2 regions of the Micromonospora terminaliae genome follow, and region 1 is predicted to be linked to the other one. Evidence: riboswitches for the same ligand, from Rfam matches in the RefSeq annotation. Region 1 holds a riboswitch; the other holds the start of a gene.
What was found. Region 1 has a riboswitch for thiamine pyrophosphate ahead of GCE86_RS18730 (ECF transporter S component). Riboswitches for the same ligand answer to the same signal wherever they lie in the genome.
Positions count from the first base shown of each region.

Region 2: another riboswitch for thiamine pyrophosphate. It lies ahead of GCE86_RS21980 (thiamine phosphate synthase); the one in region 1 lies ahead of GCE86_RS18730 (ECF transporter S component).

Region 1 covers NZ_CP045309.1:4,122,974-4,130,175, forward strand. The annotation lists gene GCE86_RS18705 (acyl-CoA dehydrogenase family protein) at 1-61, opposite strand, end outside; gene GCE86_RS18710 (DUF6328 family protein) at 178-681, opposite strand; gene GCE86_RS18715 (sugar isomerase domain-containing protein) at 771-1,520, opposite strand; gene GCE86_RS18720 (AAC(3) family N-acetyltransferase) at 1,517-1,990, opposite strand; gene GCE86_RS18725 (alpha/beta fold hydrolase) at 1,987-2,811, opposite strand; TPP riboswitch at 2,889-2,995, shown strand; gene GCE86_RS18730 (ECF transporter S component) at 3,070-3,660, shown strand; gene GCE86_RS18735 (ABC transporter ATP-binding protein) at 3,765-5,180, shown strand; gene GCE86_RS18740 (energy-coupling factor transporter transmembrane component T family protein) at 5,352-6,152, shown strand; gene GCE86_RS18745 (response regulator) at 6,159-6,809, opposite strand; gene GCE86_RS18750 (sensor histidine kinase) at 6,806-7,202, opposite strand, start outside.
Region 2 covers NZ_CP045309.1:4,807,042-4,814,243, forward strand. The annotation lists gene thiC (phosphomethylpyrimidine synthase ThiC) at 1-1,581, opposite strand, end outside; gene thiD (bifunctional hydroxymethylpyrimidine kinase/phosphomethylpyrimidine kinase) at 1,599-2,387, opposite strand; gene GCE86_RS21960 (thiamine phosphate synthase) at 2,384-3,025, opposite strand; gene GCE86_RS21965 (thiazole synthase) at 3,100-3,879, opposite strand; gene thiS (sulfur carrier protein ThiS) at 3,876-4,076, opposite strand; gene thiO (glycine oxidase ThiO) at 4,067-5,155, opposite strand; gene GCE86_RS21980 (thiamine phosphate synthase) at 5,149-5,775, opposite strand; TPP riboswitch at 5,770-5,879, opposite strand; gene GCE86_RS21985 (aldo/keto reductase) at 6,078-7,022, opposite strand; gene GCE86_RS21990 (ABC-F family ATP-binding cassette domain-containing protein) at 7,062-7,202, opposite strand, start outside.

The DNA of each region.
Region 1 (7,202 bases):
CCCGCCCGGTCGGGCCGCCGTGTCCGGCGGGGTCGGGCCGGCTGTTCTGTGTCGTGGTCACGGCTGCCTCCTGGAGACCTCGGTCCGGCTGCGTCGACGTGCCTCGAAACGACGCTACCCCCGGGTGTTACCCAGGGGTAGCCTCGCGCGCACGTCCGATTTGGCAGGTCCGGGCGGTCAGTCGCCGGCCAGCGCCGGCGGATCGTCGTCCTCGTCGTCGATGTCCTCGTCACCCCAGTTGCGCCGGGCGAACGGCAGGATCACCCAGAAGACCAGGAACCAGACCCCGGTGAGCGCGCTGAGCAGGAACGCGATCGGGCGGCTCAGCACGAAGTCGGTGATCAGCAGCACCGCGCTGACCATCGAGATCAGCATGAAGCCGAGACCGCCGGTGGCCATCCGGTGCGCGAAGCGAACCAGCTCCGGCTTGCGGCCCTGGCGGAAGAGCGCCCGGTGGAACGCGACCGGCGAAATGATCATCGCGGTGGCCGCGGCGGCGGACAGCAACGCGACGATGTAGACGTCCTTCTGGAAGCCACTGGTCCGGGTGAAACCGTTGCTGAACGGCAGGGTCAGCAGGAAGGCGAAGAGGATCTGCACCCCGGTCTGCGCCACCCGCAGCTCCTGGAGCAGGTCGGCGAAGTTGCGCTGCCAGCGCTGCTTCTCGGTTTCCTTGGACACCCGCTACCTCCACGGAAGACGGTACTGCCGGTGGGGGCCTCCCACCGGCAGCTCAGCCTGTGCCCGATCGGGCGGAGCGTGAAACGCGCTCAGGCTCCGCGGCGGATGCGGCCCGCGTACCGGGCCTCCAGCTCGGCGTTGTGCTCGTCGCCGCCCGTGATGTTGGCGGACAGGTAGACCGGGGGCCGCTCCCCCGCCTCGATCAGCCGGGCGACCACCTCCGCGACGATCTGCTGGGCCAGCAGCGCGGCGGTGATCGAGGACACCGCGCCGACCGCGCCGCCACCGGGCAGCGGCAGGGTGGCGTCCCCGTACGGGGCGCCGTTGTCCAGCACCACGTCGGCGAAGTCGGCGAGCTTGCGACCGGACGGGTGGCGGGAGGTCATCCGGCCCGAGTGCTGCGCCGAGGTGATCGCCACGAGCCCGTGCCCGCGCTCCTTCACGATCGAGGCGAACTCGACCATGGCGCCGTTCACGCCGGAGTTCGAGGCGAGCACGAACACGTCCTGCGGCCGGACCGGGGCCAGCTCGTAGAGGCGGTGCGCCACGGCCGGTTCGCGTTCCAGCTTCGGGCCGAGCACGCCGGCCGGCTCGCCGCCGTGCAGCACCAGGTCGCGCAGGGCGATGCGGTTGGTGGGGACGAGCCCACCGGCCCGGCCGGCGATCTCCATGGCGAGGGCCTCCGAGTGACCCGTGCCGAACGCGTGCACCACCCCGTCGGCGCGCAGCGACGCGGCGATCAGGTCGGCCGCCCGGGCCACGTTCTCCCGCTGGTCGGCGGCCACCCGGCCGATCGTCTCGGTCACCACCGCCAGATAGCCCTCGGAACTCACCGTCATGCTTCCTCCGTCCGTCGGTGCCGGGCCAGCCACTCCACCGCGAAGTCGACCGCCGCCCGCTGCCTCATCAAGCGGCCCGTCCCGTCGCCGACCGGCCCGAGCCGCACCGCTCCGGTGGCCTCCAGGTCGGCGCCGAGCTGGGCGAAACCCTCGTCGTCCAGGCGCACGTCGTCCCACCACACCCACTCCCGGCCGCCGTCGGCGGTCAGCACCGCCGCGCCGCAGCGCTGCCGGGGCGGCGCGGGCTGCCGGTACTCGGCCAGGTGCAGGGACGTGTTGCTGCCGTGGTCCACGCCGAGCAGCAGCACGTCGGCGTCGAGGTCGTGGAGGCGGGCCAGCGGTGAGCCCTCGCCCAGCATGCCGGAGGCGTGCACGAGAACGGTCCCGCCGGGGCGTACCCCGAGGTCGTGGAGCTGGGCGGCGAGCGACGCGCGGGTGTGCGGCCGGGCCGGCGCGGTGTTCGCGATCATCGGCCGGTGCGGGCGAGGATCGCCGCGGCCAGCGGGCCGGGCGCCTCGTCCGGGATCCAGTGGGTGACGCCGGGCAGCACCACGAAGCGATAGTCACCGGTCACGTGCGCGGCGCACGCGTCGGCGGCCGTGCGCCCGATCGCCACGTCGCCGTCGCTCCAGACGAACGTGGTGGGCACGCCCACCGGCCCGACGGCCTTCATGTCCGCCCCGGTCATGGCCCGGTACCAGTTCAGGGCCGCGGTCAGCGCGCCGGGCTCGCGCATCGGGTCGGCGTAGCGGGCGACCCGGCCGGCGTCGCCCACGCCGGACAGCATCCGGCGCAAGGTCGCCGCGCGGAACGCCAGCAGCACCTTCTCGGCCTTGCCCGGCTTGCGGAACAGGGCGATGTAGGAGGAACGGGCCTTCTGCCGCGGGTCGGTGGCCAGCGCGTGCCCCATGGCCGCCGGGTGCGGCACCGACACCGCGGTCAGCGTGCGCACCCGCTCCGGGTGCGCCGCCGCCAGGCCCCACGCCACGATGGCGCCCCAGTCGTGGCCGACCAGGTGTGCGGCGGTCACCCCGAGCGCGTCGAGCACGGCAGCCGCGTCGGCCACCAGCTCCGGGATCCGGTACGCCCCGGCCTCCGCCGGCCGGGCGCCGGGCGAGTAGCCGCGCTGGTCGAGCGCGTACGTGCGCAGTCCGGCCGCGTGCAGCGCGGGCGCCACCTCGTCCCACTCGCCGGAGTGCTGCGGGAAACCGTGCAGCAGCAGGACGGGCTCACCGCCTTCGGGGCCGCCGGTGCGTACCTCGAACGTCAGCCCTCGCGCCTCGACCCGCATGGCCGCCACCCTAACGGGCGATCGCCCTGCTGGGCCGGGCGGCGGTGTCGGTGCTAGCGTCTGCGACGAGACAACTTCACATCCGACAGGGGAGCGCACAGCGCTGAGAGTGCGGGCCGGTGCCCGCAGACCCTCGAACCTGATCTGGGTAATGCCAGCGCAGGGAGTTCGGTCGACCTCCAGCCGCGCCGCCGTCCGGTGACCACCGGGCGCGGCGTGCGTCTTCTCCTGGTTCCTCACCTGAACTGGGAGTCAGTCATGAACCACACCGACAGCAACCGCTGGCGCACCGTCGACATCGTCGTCGCCTCGGTGATCGCCGTCGCCTTCGGCGTCATCTTCTGGGCCTGGGGGCTGCTCTGGGGCGCCACGGACGCGGCCTTCGCGTTCTTCCCGCCCGCGCAGACACTCATCTACGGCGTCTGGCTGGTGCCGGCCGTGCTCGGCGGGCTGGTGATCCGCAAGCCGGGCGCCTCGCTCTACTGCGAGCTGCTCGCGGCGATCATCTCGGCGCTGCTGGGCAGCCAGTGGGGCGGCATCGTCATCGTCCAGGGCCTCATGCAGGGTCTGGGCGCCGAGCTGGCCTTCGCGGCGTTCCGCTACCGCGCGTACCGGCTGCCGGTGGCCCTGCTGGCCGGGGCGCTGACCGGCCTGACCGCCGCGATCTTCGACTTCGTCTACTGGAACAAGGCCTACGACCTGGTCGACTACCGCCTGCCGTACGCCCTGCTGACCATCGTGAGCGCCACGGTGATCGCCGGCGCCGGCTCCTGGTTCCTGACCCGCGCCCTGGCGAACACCGGCGCCCTGGACCGCTTCCCGGCGGGCCGCGACCGCGCCCTGGTCTGACCGCGCCGAGACCACGTTGATCAAGAGGTTTGCGTCAGCGGGAGCGGTTTTCCTGACGCAAACCTCTTGATCAACCAAGCTGGGCCGAGAGGGGAGGTGGACGCGTGGGTGCCGTTCAGTTGCGGGGGTTCGGGTGGCGGCATGCCGGGCGGAAGGGCTGGGCCGTTCGGGGCGTCGACCTGCGCGTCGAGGTGGGGGAACGGGTTCTGCTGCTCGGGCCGTCCGGGGCCGGGAAGAGCACCCTGCTGGCGGCGCTCGCCGGCCTGCTGCCGGAGGACTCCGGTGAGCAGGAGGGCACCGTCGAGATCGACGGGCTCGACCCGCGCAAGGCCCGCGAGCGGGTCGGCATCGTCTTCCAGGACCCGGAGACCCAGCTCGTCATGGCCCGCTGCGGCGACGACGTGGCGTTCGGGCTGGAGAACCGCGGCGTACCCGCCGAGGAGATCTGGCCCCGCGTCGACGAGGCGCTGCGCCGGGTCGGCTTCCCCTACGACCGGGACCGGCCCACCGCCGCGCTGAGCGGGGGCGAGCAGCAACGGCTGGCGCTGGCCGGCACGCTCGCCCTGCGCCCGGGCCTGCTGCTGCTCGACGAGCCGACCGCCAACCTCGACCCGGGCGGCGCAGACCTGGTCCGCCGGGCCGTCGCCGACGCCCTCGACGCGGACACCACGCTGATCCTCGTCGAGCACCGGGTCGCCGAGGCGCTGCCGCTGGTCGACCGGGTCGTCGTGCTGGAGCCCGGCGGCGGGGTGCGCGCCGACGGGCCGCCGGAGGCGGTCTTCGCCGCGCACGGCGACGCGCTCGCCGCCGCCGGGGTCTGGGTGCCGGGCCGCACCGTGCCGCCGCGGCACGCCACCACGCCGCCCGGCGAGGTGCTGCTCACCGCCGACCGGCTCGGCCTGCCGCCCCGGCTGGCCCCCACCGACCTCCGGGTACGCGCCGGCGAGGCGCTCGCCGTCCTCGGCCCGAACGGCGCCGGCAAGTCCACCCTGGCCCTGCTCCTCGGCGGCCTGCTCCGCCCCGGCACCGGCACGGTCGTGGCCACCCCCGCCCTCGCCGGCCGCGACGCGCGCACTCCCCCGCACCGCTGGCGGGCACCCGCCCTGGCCGGCCGGATCGGCTCGGTCTTCCAGGACCCGGAACACCAGTTCGTCACGAGCACGGTGCGCGACGAGCTGGCACTCGGCCCGCGCCGCACCGGGCAGCCCGAGGCCGCCGTGACGGCCACCGTGGACGAACTGCTGGAGCGGCTGCGTCTGGACCGGCTGGCGGGGGCCAACCCGTACACCCTCTCGGGTGGCGAGGCGCGGCGGCTGAGCGTCGCGACCGCCCTGGCCACCGCGCCCCGGCTGCTGATCTGCGACGAGCCCACCTTCGGCCAGGACCGGCGGACCTGGCGGGAACTTGTCGACCTCCTCGCCGACCTCCGTGACGCCGGGCACGGCGTCGTCGCGGTCACCCACGACGCGGACTTCGTCGCCGCGCTGGCAGACCGCACCGTCACCCTGGAGCGCCCATGACGCCCCCGCCGCGCTCAGCATCCGGCCCAGACCGCACCGTCACCCTGGAGCGCCCATGACGCCCCCGCCGCGCTCAGCATCCGGCCCAGACCGCACCGTCACTGGAGCGCCGATGACGCCCCCGCCGCGCTCAGCATCCGGCCCAGACCGCACCGTCACCCTGGAGCGCCGGTGATCAGCGTCGAACCGGTCGCGGCGGCCGGGGCGCCGCTGGCCCGCCGCAACCCGGTGGCGAAGCTGGCCGCCGCGCTGGTCTTCACCCTGATCCTGGTGGCGACCCTCGATCCGGTGGCCCCGGCCATCGCCATCGCCGCCGAACTCGCGGTGCTGCCGCTGTTCGGCGTCCGCTACCGGGTGCTGGCCCGCCGGGCCTGGCCGCTGCTGGCCGGCGCCGCCGGCATCCTGGTCACGCTGGTGCTCTTCGCGGCCGACCGCTCCGGCCGGGTGCTGTTCGAGGCCGGCCCGGTCCTGGTCACCGAGGGCGTGCTGGTCACGGCGCTGGGCCTGGTGCTGCGGATGCTCGCCGTGGCGCTGCCCGGGATCCTGGTCTTCGCCACCACCGACCCCACCGACCTGGCCGACGCGCTCATCCAGAACGCGAAGGCGCCGGCCCGCTTCGCCATCGGCGCGCTGGCCGCGTTCCGGCTGGTGCCGCTCCTGGAGGAGGAGTGGCGGATGATCAGCATGGCCCGCCGGGCCCGGGGCGTGGACGCCGGCCGCAACCCGCTGGCGAAGCTGCGGCTGTTCGGATCGACGGCGTTCGCCCTGCTGGTCGGGGCGATCCGGCGGGGCACCCGGCTGGCCGTCGCCATGGACGCGCGGGGCTTCGACGCCGGCACCGCCCGTACGGTCGCCCGGCGCCAGCACTTCACCCGGACGGACGCCCTGCTGGTCGCCGCCGCGGCGGCGATCGCCGGTGCGGCGCTCACGGTCAGCGTGGTGCTGGGCACCTTCCGCCCGCTGATCGGCTGAGCCCCGCTACCGCCGCGGCTGGGCCACCCCGCTCCGGTACGCCACCACCACGGCCTGCACCCGGTCCCGCACCCCGAGCTTCGCGAAGATGCGGTTCACGTGCGTCTTCACGGTCGCCTCGCCGACGAAGAGCCGGCCGGCGATCTCCCGGTTGGACAGGCCGAGGGCCATCATGCGCAGCACCTCGGTCTCGCGCGCGGTCAGCTCGGCGAGGCCGGCGTGGGGGACCACCGACGCGGTCGCGGTGTAGTGGTCGATCAGGCGGCGGGTGATCGACGGGGAGAGCAGGGCGTCGCCCCGGGCCGCGGTCCGCACCGCCTCGGCCAGGTCCCGGGGCGGCGTGGTCTTGAGCATGAACCCGGAGGCGCCGGCGCGCAGCGCCCGGTAGACGTACTCGTCGAGGTCGAAAGTGGTCAGCATGATGATCCGGGTGTCGCTCCGGGCCGCCAGGATCCGCTCGGTGGCGGCGATCCCGTCCACCGGCGCCATGTGGATGTCCATGAGCACCACGTCGGGCGCGAACCGGGCCGCCAGCTCCACGGCTTCCTCGCCGTCGGCCGCGTCGGCGACCACCTCCAGGTCGGGCTGTGCGGTGAGGATCAGGCGGAGCCCGCCGCGCACCAGCGCCTCGTCATCGGCGATGAGGACCCGGGTCATCCGGTGACCCCGGCCGTGGCGAGCGCGCCGGCCGACGCCTCGGCGTCGAAGGGCAGCGTGACGCGTACCTCGAAGCCGCCCTGCGGGCGGGGGCCGGCGTTCACGGTGCCGCCGAACAGCTCCACCCGCTCCCGGATGCCGGTCAGGCCGTGGCCGGTGCCGGCGTGTCGCCGGGCCGGGCCGGCGCCGTCGTCCGCCACGTGCAGCCGGAGGGCGTCGCCGGCCACCTCGATCGAGACGCGGACGGCCGCGCCCGGCGCGTGCCGGGCGGCGTTGGTCAGCGCCTCCTGGAGGATCCGGTACCCGCTGACGTCGGCGGCGGCGGGGATCGCGTCGAGGTCACCCGTGACGGTCGCGTCGACCCGCCCGCCGGCCAGGGTCACCCCGGCGGTC
Region 2 (7,202 bases), 680 kb from region 1:
GGCCAGCGGCAGGTAGACCCGCGACCCGCCGGCCACGAACTCCTCGGACTTGTCCCGCATGCCGCGCGCCGCGTACTCCTTCAGCTCCTGAGTGATCTTCATGGAGCAGAACTTCGGCCCGCACATCGAGCAGAAGTGCGCGGTCTTCGCGGGCTCCGCCGGCAGCGTCGCGTCGTGGTACGACCGGGCGGTCTCCGGGTCCAGCGCCAGGTTGAACTGGTCCTCCCAGCGGAACTCGAACCGGGCCTTCGAGAGCGCGTCGTCCCAAGCCTGCGCCCCGGGGTGTCCCTTGGCCAGGTCGGCCGCGTGCGCCGCGATCTTGTACGCGATCACGCCCGCCTTCACGTCGTCGCGATCGGGCAGACCGAGGTGCTCCTTCGGCGTGACGTAGCAGAGCATGGCGGTGCCGAACATGCCGATCATGGCGGCGCCGATGGCCGAGGTGATGTGGTCGTACGCGGGCGCGATGTCCGTGGTCAGCGGGCCGAGCGTGTAGAACGGCGCTTCGTGGCACCACTCCTGCTGGAGGTCCACGTTCTCCTTGATCTTGTGCATGGGCACGTGGCCGGGGCCCTCGATCATCACCTGCACGTCGTGCGCCCAGGCGATCCTCGTCAGCTCGCCCAGGGTGCGCAGCTCGGCGAACTGCGCCTCGTCGTTGGCGTCCGCGATCGAGCCGGGCCGCAGCCCGTCGCCCAGGGAGAACGTCACGTCGTACCGGGCGAGCAGCGCGCACAGCTCCTCGAAGTGGGTGTAGAGGAAGTTCTCCTCGTGGTGCGCCAGGCACCAGGCCGCCATGATCGAGCCGCCGCGGGAGACGATGCCGGTGACCCGGTCCACGGCCAGCGGCACGTACGGCAGCAGCACCCCGGCGTGCACGGTCATGTAGTCGACGCCCTGCTCGGCCTGCTCGACCACCGTCTCCCGGAACACCTCCCAGCTCAGCTTCACCGGGTCGCCGCCGACCTTCTCCAGCGCCTGGTAGATCGGGACGGTGCCGATCGGCACCGGCGAGTTCCGCACGATCGCCTCGCGGGTCTCGTGGATCCGCTTGCCGGTGGACAGGTCCATGACGGTGTCCGCGCCCCACCGGGTGGCCCAGGTCAGCTTCTCCACCTCCTCGGCCACCGAGGAGGTCACCGCCGAGGTGCCGATGTTGGCGTTGACCTTGACCAGGAACGCCTTGCCGATGATCGCCGGCTCGCACTCGGGGTGGTTGACGTTCAGCGGCAGCACGGCCCGCCCGGCCGCGATCTCGTCCCGGACGAACTCCGGCGCGACCCCCTCCCGGATCGCCACGAACTCCATCTCCGCGGTGACGGTTCCGGCCCGCGCGTAGGCGAGCTGGGTCGGACGGCTTCCCGCCAGCGGCGTGCCGGCGCCCCGCACCGGGGCGACATCCCCGCGCTCGGCGATCCACGGCCCGCGCAGCGGCGGCAGCCCCGCCTCCGGCTCGGAGCCCGGGCCGGACGTGTCGTAGAGCCGGACCGGCGGATTGTCCCCGGTCAGTTCCACCTCGGCGAACGGCACCCGGATGTCCGGGCGTGACCCCTCGACGTAGACCTTGCGACGTGCCTGCATGACAGCCTCCCTGTCGCTCAAGCGGACCAGCCGAAGTGGTCCAGCGGGCCGCGTCCCGCGCCCAGCTCCCAGTGCCGCGCGCCGGTCAGCGCGCGGGTCACGTACTCCTTCGCAGCGGCCACCGCGACCGGCACCGGGTCGCCCGCCGCCAGCCGGACGGCGATCGCCGCCGAGAACGAGCAGCCGGTGCCGTGGTTGTGCCGGGTCGGCACCCGGGGCGCGCGCAGCAACGTGGTCGCGCCGCCGCCGGCCAGGACGTCCACCGACTCGCCCGCCGCGTCGACGTCGCCGCCGGTCACCACGACGTGCGCCGGGCCGGCGGCCGCCAGCGCCTCGGCCGCCGCGACCATCTCCTCGACCGTGGTCACCGGGCGTCCGGTGAGGGCCGCGGCCTCCGCGCAGTTCGGCGTCGCCACCTCGGCGTACGGGAGCAGCCGCTCGACGGCCGACACCACGCCGAGCCGGTGCCCGCTGGTGGCGACCAGCACCGGGTCGACGACCAGGTGGGGCAGCCGGCCCGCCTTCGCCGCCTCGGCCACCGCGTCGGCGACCGCCGGGGTGCCGAGCATGCCGGTCTTCACGGCGCGTACGTCGAAGTCGCCCAGCACGCTGTCGAGCTGGTCGCGCACGGTCTGCGGCGGCAGGGGCAGCACGGCGTCCACGCCCCGGGTGTTCTGCGCGGTGACCGCGGTGAGCACGCTGGTGCCGTAGGCGCCGAGGGCGGCGAAGACCTTGAGGTCGGCCTGGATGCCGGCGCCGCCGCCGGAGTCTGATCCGGCGATCGTGAGTGTGGTCCTCGGGGTCACTCGTTGTCCTCTGTGGTTGCGGTGGGGGTCTGCGGCCGACCGTGCCCACTCCGGGCGGTCAGGCCAGCCGCTTCGGTGAGTTTGGCGGCGATCTCGGTGGGGTCGTCGGCGCGCATGAGGGCGCCGAGCACGGCCACCCCGGCGGCGCCGGCCGCCACGCACTCCCGGATTTGGGCCGGGGTTTCGATGCCGCCCAGGGCGAGCACCGGCACGGGGCTGGTCGCGATCAGCTCGCGGAGCCCCGCCGGGTGCAGGGGTGGCCCGTAGCCGGGTTTGGTCCTCGTGGGGTAGACCGGCGAGACGGTCACGTAGTCCTCGGTGGTCAGTCGGGCCAGCTCGGTGCCGTCGTGGCAGGAGCGGCCGACCAGCCCGGCGGCCGGCGGCGGGTACGGGCCGGCGGCCGGCAGGTGGACGGCGTCGCCGTCGAGCGGGTCGGGCCCGGCGACGATCAGCCTCCCCCCGGCGTCGGCGAGGATGGCGCGCAGCTCGGCGGCCAGCGCGGCCCGCGCCACCCGGGAGAGGTCCTTCTCCCGCAGCACCACCCACCGCACTCCCCCGGCGACGGCCGCCCGAACGACCTCGGCGAGAGGACGCCGCGCCTGCCACCGATCGGTGAGCAGCACGACGCCGGACGGCACGGCATCGCCCGAGGTCTTGGAGGGTTTCGGCCCCTCGAGGGGCCGTTTCCTACCAAGATCTGCGGCCGCGGCCGTCACAGGTCGGGCCTTCCCTCGTCGGGGGTGGAGGCGAGGGCGTGGAAGCGGCGCGCGATCCGGCCCGCCCCGTACGCCAGCCGCCCCGCCCGCACCGCATGCCGCATGGCGGTGGCCATCGCCACCGGGTCGGCGGCCCGGGTGACGGCGCTGGCCAGCAGCACGGCGTCGCAGCCCAGCTCCATGGCGAGCGCGGCGTCGGAGGCGGTGCCGATGCCGGCGTCGAGGATCACCGGCACGTCGACGGTCTGCCGGATGAGCCGGATGTGGTGCGGGTTGCTCACCCCGAGCCCGGAGCCGATCGGTGCGCCGGCCGGCATCACGGCCGCGCAGCCCACGTCGGCCAGCCGCCGGGCCAGGATCGGATCGTCCGAGGTGTACGGCAGCACCGTGAACCCGTCGGCCACCAGCTCCTCGGCGGCGCGCAGCAGCTCCACCCCGTCGGGCAGCAGCGTGCGCTCGTCGCCGATCACCTCGAGCTTCACCCAGTCGGTGTCGAACGCCTCCCGGGCGAGCTGCGCCACCTTCACGGCCTCGGACGCCGTGTAGCAGCCGGCCGTGTTCGGCAGCAGCCGTACCCCGCACCGGTCCAGCAGGTCGAGCAGGCCGCCCGCGGCGCCCGGCGCGGTGTCCACCCGGCGCAGCGCCAGCGTGACCAGCTCGGTGCCGGAGGCGCGGATCGCCTGCTCCAGCAAGTGCAGGTTGGCCGCGCCGCCGGTGCCGAGGATGAGCCGGGAGCCGAAGCCGACGCCACCGATCTCGAAGGACATCGGGCTCACCCGCCCTGGGCGGCGCTGAGCACCTCGACCCGGTCGCCGTCGCGCAGCACCGTGGCCGTCCAGCCGCCGCGCGGCACCACCTCGCCGTTCACGGCGACCGCCAGGCCGCGCTCCTGCTCGGTGACCGCACGGACCACGTCGGCGACGGTCGAGCCGCCGGGCAGGTCCCGTCCCGCGCCGTTGACGATCAGTTCCACGTGGGCTCCTTCCCGAACCGGACCGGGGTGAAGGGGGCGAGCAGCGGATCCGGCTCGCCGGTGACGATCAGCTCGGTGACCAGGTCGGCGGTGACCGGGGTGAGCACGATGCCGTGCCGGTGGTGTCCGGTGGCGACGAGCACGCCGGGGCGGCCGGGCAGCGGCCCGATGATCGGCGCGTTGTCCGGGGTGCCGGGGCGCAGCCCGGCGATCGCCTCGACCAGGTCGTACTCGGCCAGCTCCGGCACCAGGTCCACGGCGGCGCGGAGCAACCGGAGCACCGCGCCCGCGGTCACCTCGGTGTCGGCGCGCTCCTCGACGGTCGCCCCGACCACCACCTCGCCGCTGTCCCGCGGAACCAGATAGATCGACTCGCCGTCGGCGTACCCCCGGATCACGTGCCGGAAGCCCGGCGCGCCGCGACCGGGCGCGCGGAGCCGGAGCACCTGGCCCTTGACCGGCCGGACCGGCAGCCCGGTCAGCGCGGCGGCGCCGCAGCCGGCCGCGACAACGGTGAGCCCGGCGTCCACCTCGGACAGCGCGCCGACCCGGTCCGGGCGCAGCACCGCGCCGGCCCGCTCGGCCGCCGCCCGCAGCGCGGGAACCAGCCGGCGCGGGTCGACCTGGTGGTCGCCGGGGGCGACCGCGCCACCCCGCACCCGCGGGGCCAGCGCCGGTTCGCGGTCGCGCAGCTCCGAGGGGCGCAGCGGCGTGATCGGCAGTCCCAACCCCTGCTGGTACGACCAGAGCCGCCGCGCCTCGGCCAGGTCGTCGGCGGTGAGCCCGACCACGAGGGTGCCGTCGGCGCGGTACCCGATGTCGGCGCCGGCCGCGTCGGTCAGGTCGGCGGCGAAGCGGGGCCAGCGGGCGGCGGACTCGGCGAGCAGGCCGGTCAACTCGTGCTCGCCGAAGTACGCCTCGGCCACCGGCGAGAGCATCCCGGCGGCGACGTGCGAGGCGCCGGAGCCGGGTGCGGGATCGTGGACGGTCACGCGCAGCCCTCGCGAAGCACAGCGCCACGCGATCGCCAGCCCGACCGGTCCCGCCCCCACGATGGCGACGTCCGGTCGGGTCAGCACGTCAGCGCCGCGATCAGCTCGGCGGTCGTACGTGCGGGATCGGGGCTGCCGGACAGCGCACCGACCACCGCCACCCCGTACGCCCCGGCCGCCCGCAACGCCGGCACCGACGCGACGGTCACCCCGCCGATGGCTATCACCGGCACGTCCACGGCACCCGCCACCGCGCGCAGCCCCGCGGGGCCGATCGGGTCGGGCAGGCCGGACTTGGTGGTGGTCGCGTGACACGGGCCCACGCCCAGGTAGCTGGCCCCGGCGGCGACCGCCGCGGCGGCGCCGCCCGGCTCCCGCGCGGTCGCGCCGAGCAGGGCGCCGGCGCCGAGCACCCGGCGGGCGGCCGCGACGGGCAGGTCCTCCGCGCCGACGTGCCCGCCGGCGGCGTCGACCGCCAGCGCCACATGCAGCCGGTCGTTGACCAGGCACGTCGCCCCGTACGGCCGGCACAGCCCGACCACCTGCCGGGCCAGCTCGTACGCCTCCCGGTCGCTGGCGTCGTCCTCGACCCGGACCTGGACGACCAGCTCGGCGCGGGCCACCGGCAGGGCGGCGCGCAGCACGCCGAGCGGGTCCCGCCCCGGCCGGGTGTCGGTGATCAGATGCAGTCGTCCCAGGGACGGCACGGCAACACTCCTCCCTGCGCCGGCATTACCCGGATCAGGTTCGACGGTCGGGGGCTTCCAGCCCCCCTCTCAGCCCGGTGGCACCGGGCTCCCGTGGGTCACTTGCGGGCCTACCGTACGACGCGGGCGCGGATCCGCCAAGGGGCAGGTGGGGAATTTCCCACCGACCGTCCCGCATGGAGGTTGGGGACAGCGGGTGATCTCCCGGTCACGTCATGCTGTCCGGATGCCCTCGTCGAGCCACGGTGGACAGCACGCTGCCCCGGCACCTCAAGGGCGGCGCCGGGGCAGCGAGGGGTGGGTCAGAGGATTGCGTCGAGGGCGTCGAGGTCCTCGTCGGTGGGCTGCCAGGTGCCCGCCTCGGCGTTGGCGCTTACCTGCTCGGGCGTGGTGGCGCCGGCGATCACCGAGGTCACCGCCGGACGGGCCGCGAGCCCGCCGATGGCCACCTGGAGCATGCTGAGCCCGCGCTGCGCCGCGAACTCCGAGATCGCCTCGATGGTGTCCCAGTCGGCGGCGGCGAGGCGCTCGGCGTACCGGCCGCCGCCCGAGAGCCGGCTGCCGGCGGGCGGGTTCTCGTTCCGCTTGTACTTGCCGGTGAGCAGGCCGTTGGCGAGGGGGAAGAACGGCAGCATGCCCAGGCCGAACCGCTCGCACGCCGGGATGACCTCGGCCTCGACGGACCGTTCCAGCAACGAGTAGTGGTTCTGCGCCGAGATGAAGCGCGTCCGGCCCTGGGAGGAGGCGGTCCAGTCGGCGTCGGCGATCTGCCAGCCGGCGAAGTTGGAGTTGCCGAGGTAGCGCACCTTGCCGGCGGTGACCAGGTCGTCCAGCGCGGCGAGGGTCTCGTCGATCGGGGTGCCCGGGTCGGGCTCGTGCATCTGGTAGAGGTCGATGTGATCGGTGTCGAGGCGGCGCAGGGACGCCTCGACCGCCCGGGCGATGTAGCGGCGGGCGCCCCGGGCGCCGTGGTCCGGCCCGTTCAACCCGTGCATGTCCATGCCGAACTTGGTGGCGACCACCACGTCGTCCCGGCGGCCCTTGAGCGCCTGCCCGAGCAGTTCCTCGGAGCCGCCCTGCGGCTCGCCGTAGATGTCCGCGGTGTCGAAGAAGTTGATCCCGGCGTCGAGCGCGGCGTCGACCACCGCCCGCGTGCCGTCGAGGTCGAGCTTGCGGCCGAAGTTGTTGCAGCCGATGCCGACCACGGACACCACGAGTCCGGAGTCGCCCAGCCGGCGGTAGGTCATCTCAGTCACGAGATCCACCCTATGCCGCCGGCCGGGCGGTCACCCGACGTCCCAGACCGGCTCCGGGGTCTCCACCACCTCGCCGTCGCCCCGGAACAGCACGAACCGGTCGAAGGACCGGGTGAACCACCGGTCGTGGGTGACCGCGACGACCGTCCCGGCGAACGCGTCGAGGCCCGC